Regions from separate parts of the Bradyrhizobium sp. BR 1432 genome, predicted to be linked through region 1. Evidence: riboswitches for the same ligand, from Rfam matches in the RefSeq annotation. Region 1 holds a riboswitch; the other holds the start of a gene.
The links. A riboswitch is a leader RNA that binds a small molecule or an ion and turns the genes downstream of it on or off. The one in region 1 is predicted to bind cobalamin.
Positions count from the first base shown of each region.

Region 2: linked by a shared signal. The riboswitch ahead of ACSKB8_RS30775 (TonB-dependent receptor) and the one ahead of metE (5-methyltetrahydropteroyltriglutamate--homocysteine S-methyltransferase) in region 1 are both predicted to bind cobalamin.

Region 1 covers NZ_JBPUGF010000003.1:180,012-184,426, forward strand. The annotation lists gene tnpC (IS66 family transposase) at 1-339, shown strand, start outside; gene ACSKB8_RS01090 (TauD/TfdA dioxygenase family protein) at 388-1,305, opposite strand; cobalamin riboswitch at 1,700-1,924, shown strand; partial or broken gene metE (5-methyltetrahydropteroyltriglutamate--homocysteine S-methyltransferase) at 2,031-4,357, shown strand.
Region 2 covers NZ_JBPUGF010000003.1:6,342,139-6,346,553, reverse strand. The annotation lists gene ACSKB8_RS30775 (TonB-dependent receptor) at 1-2,014, opposite strand, end outside; cobalamin riboswitch at 2,130-2,344, opposite strand; gene ACSKB8_RS30770 (hypothetical protein) at 2,434-2,691, opposite strand; gene ACSKB8_RS30765 (hypothetical protein) at 2,843-3,052, opposite strand; gene ACSKB8_RS30760 (hypothetical protein) at 3,205-3,381, opposite strand; gene ACSKB8_RS30755 (adenylate/guanylate cyclase domain-containing protein) at 3,504-4,415, opposite strand, start outside.

The sequences.
Region 1 (4,415 bases):
ATGAATTACATGCTCAGGCGCTGGGCCGACTTTGCCCGCTTCCTCGACGATGGCAGGATCTGCCTCAGCAACAACGCCGCCGAAAGAGCGTTGCGCGGCATCGCCTTGGGAAGGCGCAATTGGACCTTCGCCGGCAGCCTGCGCGGCGCCGAACGCGCCGCCATCATGCTGACGATGATCACCACCTGTCGTCTTAACGATGTCGATCCCAAAGCCTGGCTCGCCGACGTCCTCGCCCGGATCGCCGATCTTCCCGCTTCGCGTCTGCACGAACTGCTGCCCTGGGAATGGAAGCTCCCGCGCCAAGCCGACGAACCCACCGATCAGCAAGCTGCCTAACCTTCACGCAGCGCTATCATAGCGCTACCCGGCCCCCGCGCGCATGCGTCAATCAGGCGGTCTTCGTCGTATGCGTACTGTCACGCTGCTCTTTCCGTCGATGCTGACGGGGACTTCGCCGACGACGGTTGCGCGACGAACGAGGCGATGCTGGTCGCCATAGTCGTTCACCGCATAATGTTGCGTGGCGCGATTGTCCCAGATCGCGACATCGCCCTCCTTCCAGCGCCACCGCACGGTGTTCTCGAGCGCCGCGATATGAGATTGAAACAGATCAAACAGCTTCTGGCCGTCGTATTTCGGAAGACCAACGAAATTTTGCACCAGAGCGCCGAGCACTAGCGCGCGTTCGCCGGTCTCGGGATGCACGCGCACGACAGGATGCTCAGTCTGATAGATTGTTCTAGTGAAGATTTCGTCCAAATGCTTTTTGTCGAGCTCGCTGACGCGGGCCAATATTGCATAGTCGAAGGCGTTGCTGTGAACGGCCCAGAGCTTGTCTGCAAGCCGCTGCAGCGGCGGTGCGAGGTCGAGATACGCCGTAACGGTGTTTGACCAGACCGTATCGCCACCGAATGGCGGCATCACGAGGCTTCGTAGGACCGCAATCTTGGGGTAGGCATCGACGAAGGTTCCATCCGTGTGCCACAAGTCGGCCCGGCTCCCGGCGCGCGCCGAATCAAGCTCGATGATCGACGCCGTGCCTTTGATTGCACCGAGCGTCGGATGAGGTGCCAGCTTCCCGAAACGAAGGGCAAAGCGCTCTTGCTCCGCATCGTCGAGATGCCCCTGGTCGCGAAAGAAGATGACCTTGTGCTCCAATAGCAATTCATTGATCGAGCGGATCGTCTGCTCCGGCAAGTCGCCCGATAGCTTGACGTTCCGGATTTCCGCGCCGATGCGGGCTGCGCATTTGACGATGTCGCCGCGAGGAGCGTCACTATCCGACAAGATCGTAGCAGTCATAGCTCCAACTCTCGAATTTGGCGGTTTCCGTTAAACTCGACTAGAGCTGACGAACCTCAAGTGCCGACCGCATCGCGGGATCCGTCGGAGTCCCGGTGACAGCGTCGGGTTCCTGCTTGCGCTCCTAAGGCGGCCTCGGACTTGTTGGTGCGGCTCCGCTACGGTCTTTGATCTAAGAGTTGACGAGATCTGTCAGATTGACAATTGCCAGCACTGGTAGTTGACCGGTGTGGAAGCTTAAGCGATCGATGTTACGCCACTGCCGAATCAAACGCGCTTAGAGCTTCACACCAACATGGTTCGGTGACCTCGATGCCTCATGGGTAAGACCGTCAGGCTTGCCGGGATGCCGCAGCAAAGACGATCTCAGGGTTGACGTATTGGTTCTGTTGCAGATAATCGGAGGCGTCGAGGTTCTCCAGGTCTTGTTTGATCCGGAGCTAAGAGGGAAGCCGGTGCGCTCTCGATCCGTTCAGGATTGAAGCAATGCCGGCGCTGCCCCCGCAACTGTAAGCGGCGAGCCCGCATCCAAACGTGTCACTGAAGCAGAAGCTTCGGGAAGGCCGGATGCAGGCGATGACCCGCGAGCCAGGAGACCTGCCCCGACAACTTATTCGTCCACGGGCGGGGTGTCCGGTGGTACGCCTAGTAGCGGGTCCCGCTTTCGTGGCCTCCTGCCTGCGTTTCCGCCATGGCCTTTGCCCCCACACAATGGGGTTAAAGCTATGTCTCTTCTCTCACTTCCTGTCGCAACCCTCGGCACGCCGCGTATCGGACCGCGCCGTGAACTCAAGCTGGCGCTCGAAAGCTACTGGGCTGGCAACATCAGCAACTCGCAGCTTCTTGAAGCAGCGGCTGCTCTACGCGTTGCCAATTGGGCGCGTCAGAAGTCGCTGGGCGTCACCGTTATCCCGTCAAATGATTTTTCACTCTATGACCAGGTTCTCGATACGAGCGTCATGGTGGGCGCCATTCCTGAGGCGTATGGCTGGGATGGCGGTCCGGTCTCACTGAAGACCTATTTCGCCATGGCAAGAGGCTCACAAGACAGGGAACACGACGCGAGCTGCGGTCACGCGCAAGGTCACGGCGCCACTGCGCAGGAGATGACTAAGTGGTTCGACACCAACTACCACTACATGGTGCCCGAATTCCATAAAGGACAGACCTTCAGGCTCTCCTCCCGTAAACCGATCGAGGAATATGAGGAGGCCAAAGCCCTCGGCTATCAAACGCGTCCTGTCTTGGTAGGACCGGTCACCTTCCTAAAGCTGGGCAAGAGTGCCGATCCGACGTTTGATCCGATTTCGCTGCTCGAGAGCCTCGTGCCCGTCTATGTCGAGGTTCTCAAGGAGCTTGCGAAACGGGGAGCCGAGTGGGTCCAGCTTGACGAGCCCTATCTGGTGCTTGATCTCGATGAGACTACGCGGAATGCGCTCCAGCGTGCTTATGGGCGTCTCGCTGAGGAGGTGCCTGGCATCAAGATCATGCTTGCAACTTATTTCGGAGCGATCGGCGACAATCTGGCGACCACTCTGGGACTGCCCGTGGCCGGACTGCACGTCGATCTGGTTCGCGCTCCCCAACAATTGAGCCAAATTGAAGTTGGTGCTCATGCCGACCTCGTGATTTCGCTTGGCGTCATCGACGGCCGCAACGTGTGGCGCTCGAACCTATCGGCACTGGTTGAGCGGCTCAAGCCCGTCATTGCAAAGTTCGGCAAGGATCGCGTGCAGCTCGCACCCTCCTGCTCGCTCTTGCATGTCCCAATCGACGTTCAGCTCGAGACCGATCTCGATTCGGAGGTGAAGAGGTGGCTTGCCTTCTCGGTCCAGAAGATCGACGAGCTCACGATCCTGGCGAGAGCGCTTGCGAGCGACGGAAACGCCATTGCTGCGCTTTCCGAGTCAGCCCTTGGAGCGAAGGCTCGACGGACATCGCCGAAGATCCATGACAGGGCCGTCGCCCAGCGGACGGCGGCGATTGACGAGGCTATGTGCCGCCGCAAGAACGCTTTTGCGAGCCGTGCCGAGGTTCAGCGCAAGCGTTTCGGCCTGCCGCTTTTTCCCACGACCACAATCGGGTCGTTCCCACAGACCCCCGAGGTACGTAACGCCCGCGCCGCGCGTGCCCAAGGAGAATTGACAAAGGCGGAATATGAACAATTCCTGAAGGAGGAAACGGCTCGCGCGGTCCTCTGGCAGGAAGAGATTGGGCTGGACGTTCTTGTCCACGGCGAGTTCGAGCGCAACGACATGGTCCAGTATTTCGCTGAGCAGCTCTCCGGCTTCGTGTTCACTAAGCATGGCTGGGTGCAGTCTTACGGCTCACGTTACGTTCGTCCGCCGATTCTGTTCGGCGATGTCTCGCGGCCGAAGCCGATGACCGTCGAATGGTGGCGCTACGCGCAGTCCCTAACCAGAAAGCCGATGAAGGCCATGCTTACGGGGCCGGTGACGATCCTGAATTGGTCGTTTGTCCGTGACGATATTCCGCGCAGCCAGACCTGCCGTCAGATCGCGCTCGCGATCCGAGACGAGGTCGCCGAACTGGAAAAGGCCGGCGCAACCATGATCCAAATCGATGAGGCCGCGCTCCGCGAAGGTTTGCCCTCCGCCGCTCCGATTGGAAGTCTTATCTCGACTGGGCAGTGGAGAGCTTCCGCCTCTGTTCCTCCGGTGTTGCCGATGCGACGCAGATCCATACCCACATGTGCTACTCGGAGTTCAACGCCATCATCGATGCAATTGCCGCAATGGACGCGGATGTCATCTCGATCGAAACGTCCCGTTCTAAGATGGAGCTGCTCGATGCATTCACTGCCTTCAAATACCCAAACGACATCGGCCCGGGCGTCTATGACATCCACTCGCCGCGCGTTCCCGAAGTTGCTGAAATAGAGGATCTCATCGCGCGGGCCCGCCAACGGCTGGCGGACTCACAGCTCTGGATCAATCCGGATTGCGGCCTAAAGACCCGCAAATGGACCGAAGTCCGTCCGGCGCTCGTCAACATGGTTGCGGCGGCCCGCGAAATGCGCAAGGCGTCCTGATGTCAGGGTGAGCTCGCGATTAGAACCGGTTTGTTTAACGAAGCTTCCCAATGCATTT
Region 2 (4,415 bases), 6.2 Mb from region 1:
TGTCCATGCGACGCTCGCTCCAGAACCGCGCGGTGGCGTCGAGCACGACATAGTTCTGCCAGATGTTCCAGGTGAGGCCCGCACTCGCGGTGTAGCGCGAGACCAGCGGCACGTCATTGCCGGCCCAGATACCCTCTCGGAAGACAGCCCTCGTATAAGCCATGCCGGAGCGCAAGAGCAGAGCGTCGTTAACGCGATAGGAGACACTGGTCTCCGAGCCGTAACGGCGGGTCGGATCGAGATTGGTGTTGTAGAACAGGATTGGATTGAAATGGATCTCGTTAGCGAGGTCCATCAGATAGAGACTGCTCTGCATCTGAAGACCGCCTCCCTTGATACGCAGCCCAGCCTCGACATCCTGCGAGGTCTGGGTCTTGAGCTGGAACGTTTGCGGCAGCGGATTGAAGAAGGGGTCGAATGAGGGTCCCGACGACACCCGCTCGTCGACGTCAGGCGTGCGAAACGCCCGCGCGGCGCGGCCGAACAGCGAGACCATGTCGTTGAGGCGATGCTCGGCACCGAGGTGCAGCGCATATTGGGTCTCGTCGCTCCCGAGCGGGAGCGCGCCGATGTCGGCGTTGAACGGAGCTGCCGGATCAAAATTGTCGCGTGCCAACAGACTGATGGTCTGCACCCGCGCGCCATAGGAAACGTCGGTCGTGGGCGTCACACCCAATGTGTGCTGAAGATAGCCCGCAACCGTCTGCTGCCTGAGGTCGTAATTGTGCCAGGCGGCGAGACCCTGGCCGGCGCCACGGTTCTGCTGAAAGCTCGCATCGTAATAGTCGATGCCGGTCAAGAGCTGCGACGGCATTCCGAGCAGAAGGCTCTTCACGCTGAGCCGCGGCGTGATCGACCACGTCGTCAGATCGGCGTCGACATAGGTCGAGGTGAAGAAAGCGGGCGCCGGCGTCGGACTGGAGAAGAATGCACTCTGCTGCCTCTTGTCGCGCAGGCCTCCGTCGACGATGAGATCGACGCCGTTCACCAGGGTTTTTGTGAAACCCGCTGTCGCGCCAAAACCTTGCTGGTTGGCATAGTTGAAGGGCGTGCTGGTCCCCTTCCGGTTGGTCGCGAGCTCGTCGAGGCCGATCGAGGGATCGACGGTGCGGCCCCCCGGCAGTCGCAGCTCCTGATTGTCTCCCGTCACGGTCAGGAAAGCGGTCAGGCCCGGCGTCGTGTAGTTCAGATTGCCGATGCCGTTCTCCTGGGAATAACGATTGTTGTCGCGATAGCCATCGGACTTGACGGTGTTGCCGTAAAACGAGGTCGACCACGGACCGGAATTGAGCGACGTCGAGACGTTGCCGAGCCTGGTGTTGAACGAGCCGAAGCCGGCCTCGATGCGCGCGGCCATTGGCGGCCCGCCGACGCCGCTCTTGGTGACGATGTTGATGACGCCGCCGACCGCATTGTCCCCATAGAGCACCGCACCGGAATTGCCGTGCGTGATCTCGATACGCTCGATGGAATTGAGCGGGATGGTGGCAAGGTCCACCTGCGCCATGTCGATGTCGTTCAGCCGCCGTCCGTTGACCAGCACCAGCGTGTTGGCGGTTGCGAACGCGCCGAAGCCGCGCAGGTCGACACTGGTCTTGGCGCAGATCGGACCGCCATAGAACGTCGTGATCTGGGCGCCCGGTACCTGCGTCGAGATGATCTCGGCAAGCGTCTGCGACGGCGCATGGGCGATGTCGGCGGCCGTGATGACGGTCGTGGCGGCGCCGACGATGCCTCCATTGTTGCTGGCCGCCTCACCGCCAAAGCCGGACGAGCCGGTTCCTGTCGGCGCGCCGTTCGGCGTCGCACGGCGTCTCCCCATGTCGCCATCGCTGCTCGCCCTGGCACGCGTGCGGTTCTGATCGTCGGCCTTGGTCATTTCGACCGGCGGCAACTGCTCGGCGACAGTCTGCGCGCGGACGCCCATCATATTGAGGACAAGAACGGGAATGATGAAGCTGGACGCCAGCCAGGACGCGCGACGGCACCGGACGGCGGCGGAAACGGAAGACATGCGAAAAAACCTCGGCAGGACGTCAGTGGCACGTCACAGCGAACGAGGTTTCACGACGTAGCGATCAATCGCTCCGGTGAAGCTAATGTCTGTACTCCCCGACCGACATCTTCGCGTGTGACCACGGCTGACGGCAGGTCTCCTGGCTCGCGGGTCGTGACCTCTCCGTCGCCTTCCCAGGACCGAGATTCCCAGTGGCATAGGACGAGAGATTCGCCGCTTACAGTTGCGGGGGCAGCCATGGCATTGAGAAGATCCCGGCGTTGGGAAAATCTCGCACCACGTTCCCTTTTGATCTCCGTGAGGAGAACCGTCGTGGATCTTTTACGAGTCGTGCAGCCCGGGAGTCAATCGGCTGGTTGCATCTGGCAGCGACAACTCGCCGCTACCGGTGCGTCCCGCAAGCAGAGGCCCAGCAGCTACGTCCGCCCTCGCGGGCGCTGGGCCTGCGCCCAAGCGACGGCGACGTCGCGTGGCGGAACATCGATGCGCTTGATCGGCGTCAGTTCGCCGGAGGCAGAGACGATCGCGGTCTCCTCGCGGCGGCAGCGCCGACACACGAAACGGACCTCACGCGGGAATGCCGACCAGCTTGAACGTTTGACGTTGGCAGCCATCGGCCAAGCGTCGCAATGCGAGCACGACACCAGGAACCGGCCGGGATCGAGCATACCCATTCAATCGGACTCCACGTCCTGCCCGCTTCCTTCAATGATTGATCCAAGTGAATCGTTCCGGTGCCTGGGCACCGCCGACGGCCTCCTGTCTTTTGGCGCGTCGTCAGCGACTTTGGGTGCGTCGCTCCCGACCTTCGCACGCATCAAGAACTCAGCGAGCCCCCTTGAGGGTGCAGGAGGTCGTGCAGGTGACCGTGGTGCCGTGATCGCATGACTTGCAGGCGCTGACGCACTGATTCATGTCGCGAGGATTGTAGCTGTAGTTTCGCATCGGGCAGGTCGACGTCGAGCCGGTGATGTCCTGCTCCTGATCGCAGGCCGCCGTCATGAGCGCGAATATGATCACTGCAACGAGGCGCATGGGATTGCCCGTCAAACATGGCAAGTGACACTCGCGAGGCGCGCTGCATCGCAACGAGCCCCGGCCTTCCCACCGCGAGCCATCGCCAATCAGCGACGCCCGCATGCGCCTCAGAATGCGCGCCAAATGTTAAGAACGGATTGCAGTCGGCCTCAAGCAGCAGCGCTGGTCGCGATCGCCTGCCGCATATCCACTGCCAGCTGGCGGTACTGCTCGGCAAGCTTCAGATAGAACTCGCGCTTGGTGCTGTCGGTGGCGAGCTTCGCGATCAGCTCGCACTCGGCGGAGAGCGTCTCGAACCGTTCGAGCCTGTCCTCAAGGTGTGTCATCGGCGTGTCCCCATCTGACGCCTCAGGGACGTCAAGCCTAAGCCCGGGAAATAGGTCACGGCGAACATCGTTATGGAGTAGAATCGTTCTTTCCGTTCGGCGACGCCGGACGGCAGGCACCGCTATTCTTGCTCCAGCCGCCAGGCGCCGTCCCAACCCTCGTCTGGTGGGTTGACCTCGAACTGCGCGATGCGGCCGAGCAGCGTGCGTGAGGGACCGTCGCCGGGGACCGCTTCGAGCGCGGCGTTGAAGGCGGCGCGGGCGTCGTCGAAGTGCCCGGCGCGATAGGCGTCGAGACCTTCGGCATAGAGCGTGCGCAGGCGCGCTTGCGCATCGGTGAGTGCGCCGGCCCTGCCCATCACCTCGAAAACAGCTTGCGGTGCGCGCTGCCCCGCGACCGCGACGCGATCAATCTCACGCAGTTGGAGCTGTGAGCCGATCGCATCCGCCGTTGCCTGCGAGACCAGGATGCGGGTGCCGTAGGCCTTGTTGGCGGCCTCCAGCCGCGAGGCGAGGTTCACGGCGTCGCCCATCACGGTAAAGCTCATCATCAGCTCGGAGCCGATGCTGCCGGTCAGGACCTCGCCGGTGGCGATGCCGATGCGCAGATCGCACGGCGCCGGCATGGCGCGGATGCCGAGCAGATCCGGCAGCTGCTTCTGGAGCGCGGGCACCTGATCGGCCATCTCGATGGCGGCAAGGCCGGCGAGCATCGCCTGCTCGTCCTCCTCGATGAAGGGCGGGCCCCAATAGCACATGATTGCATCGCCGATATATTTGTCGATGATGCCGCGATTGCTGCGGATGGGGCCGGACATCACCGTGAAATAGTGGTTCATCACCTTGACGAGGCCGCGCGGGGTCACGCCCTCGCTCATCGAGGTGAAGCCACTCATGTCGCAGAACATGATGGTCATGACCCGGCGCTGGCCGTCGATGGCGACCTCCGGCCGGTCAATCAGGCCCTGCACCACCTTCGGGTCGATGTAGCGGCCGAAGGTCTCACGGATGCGCTCGTTGTGCCGGAGCTGCTC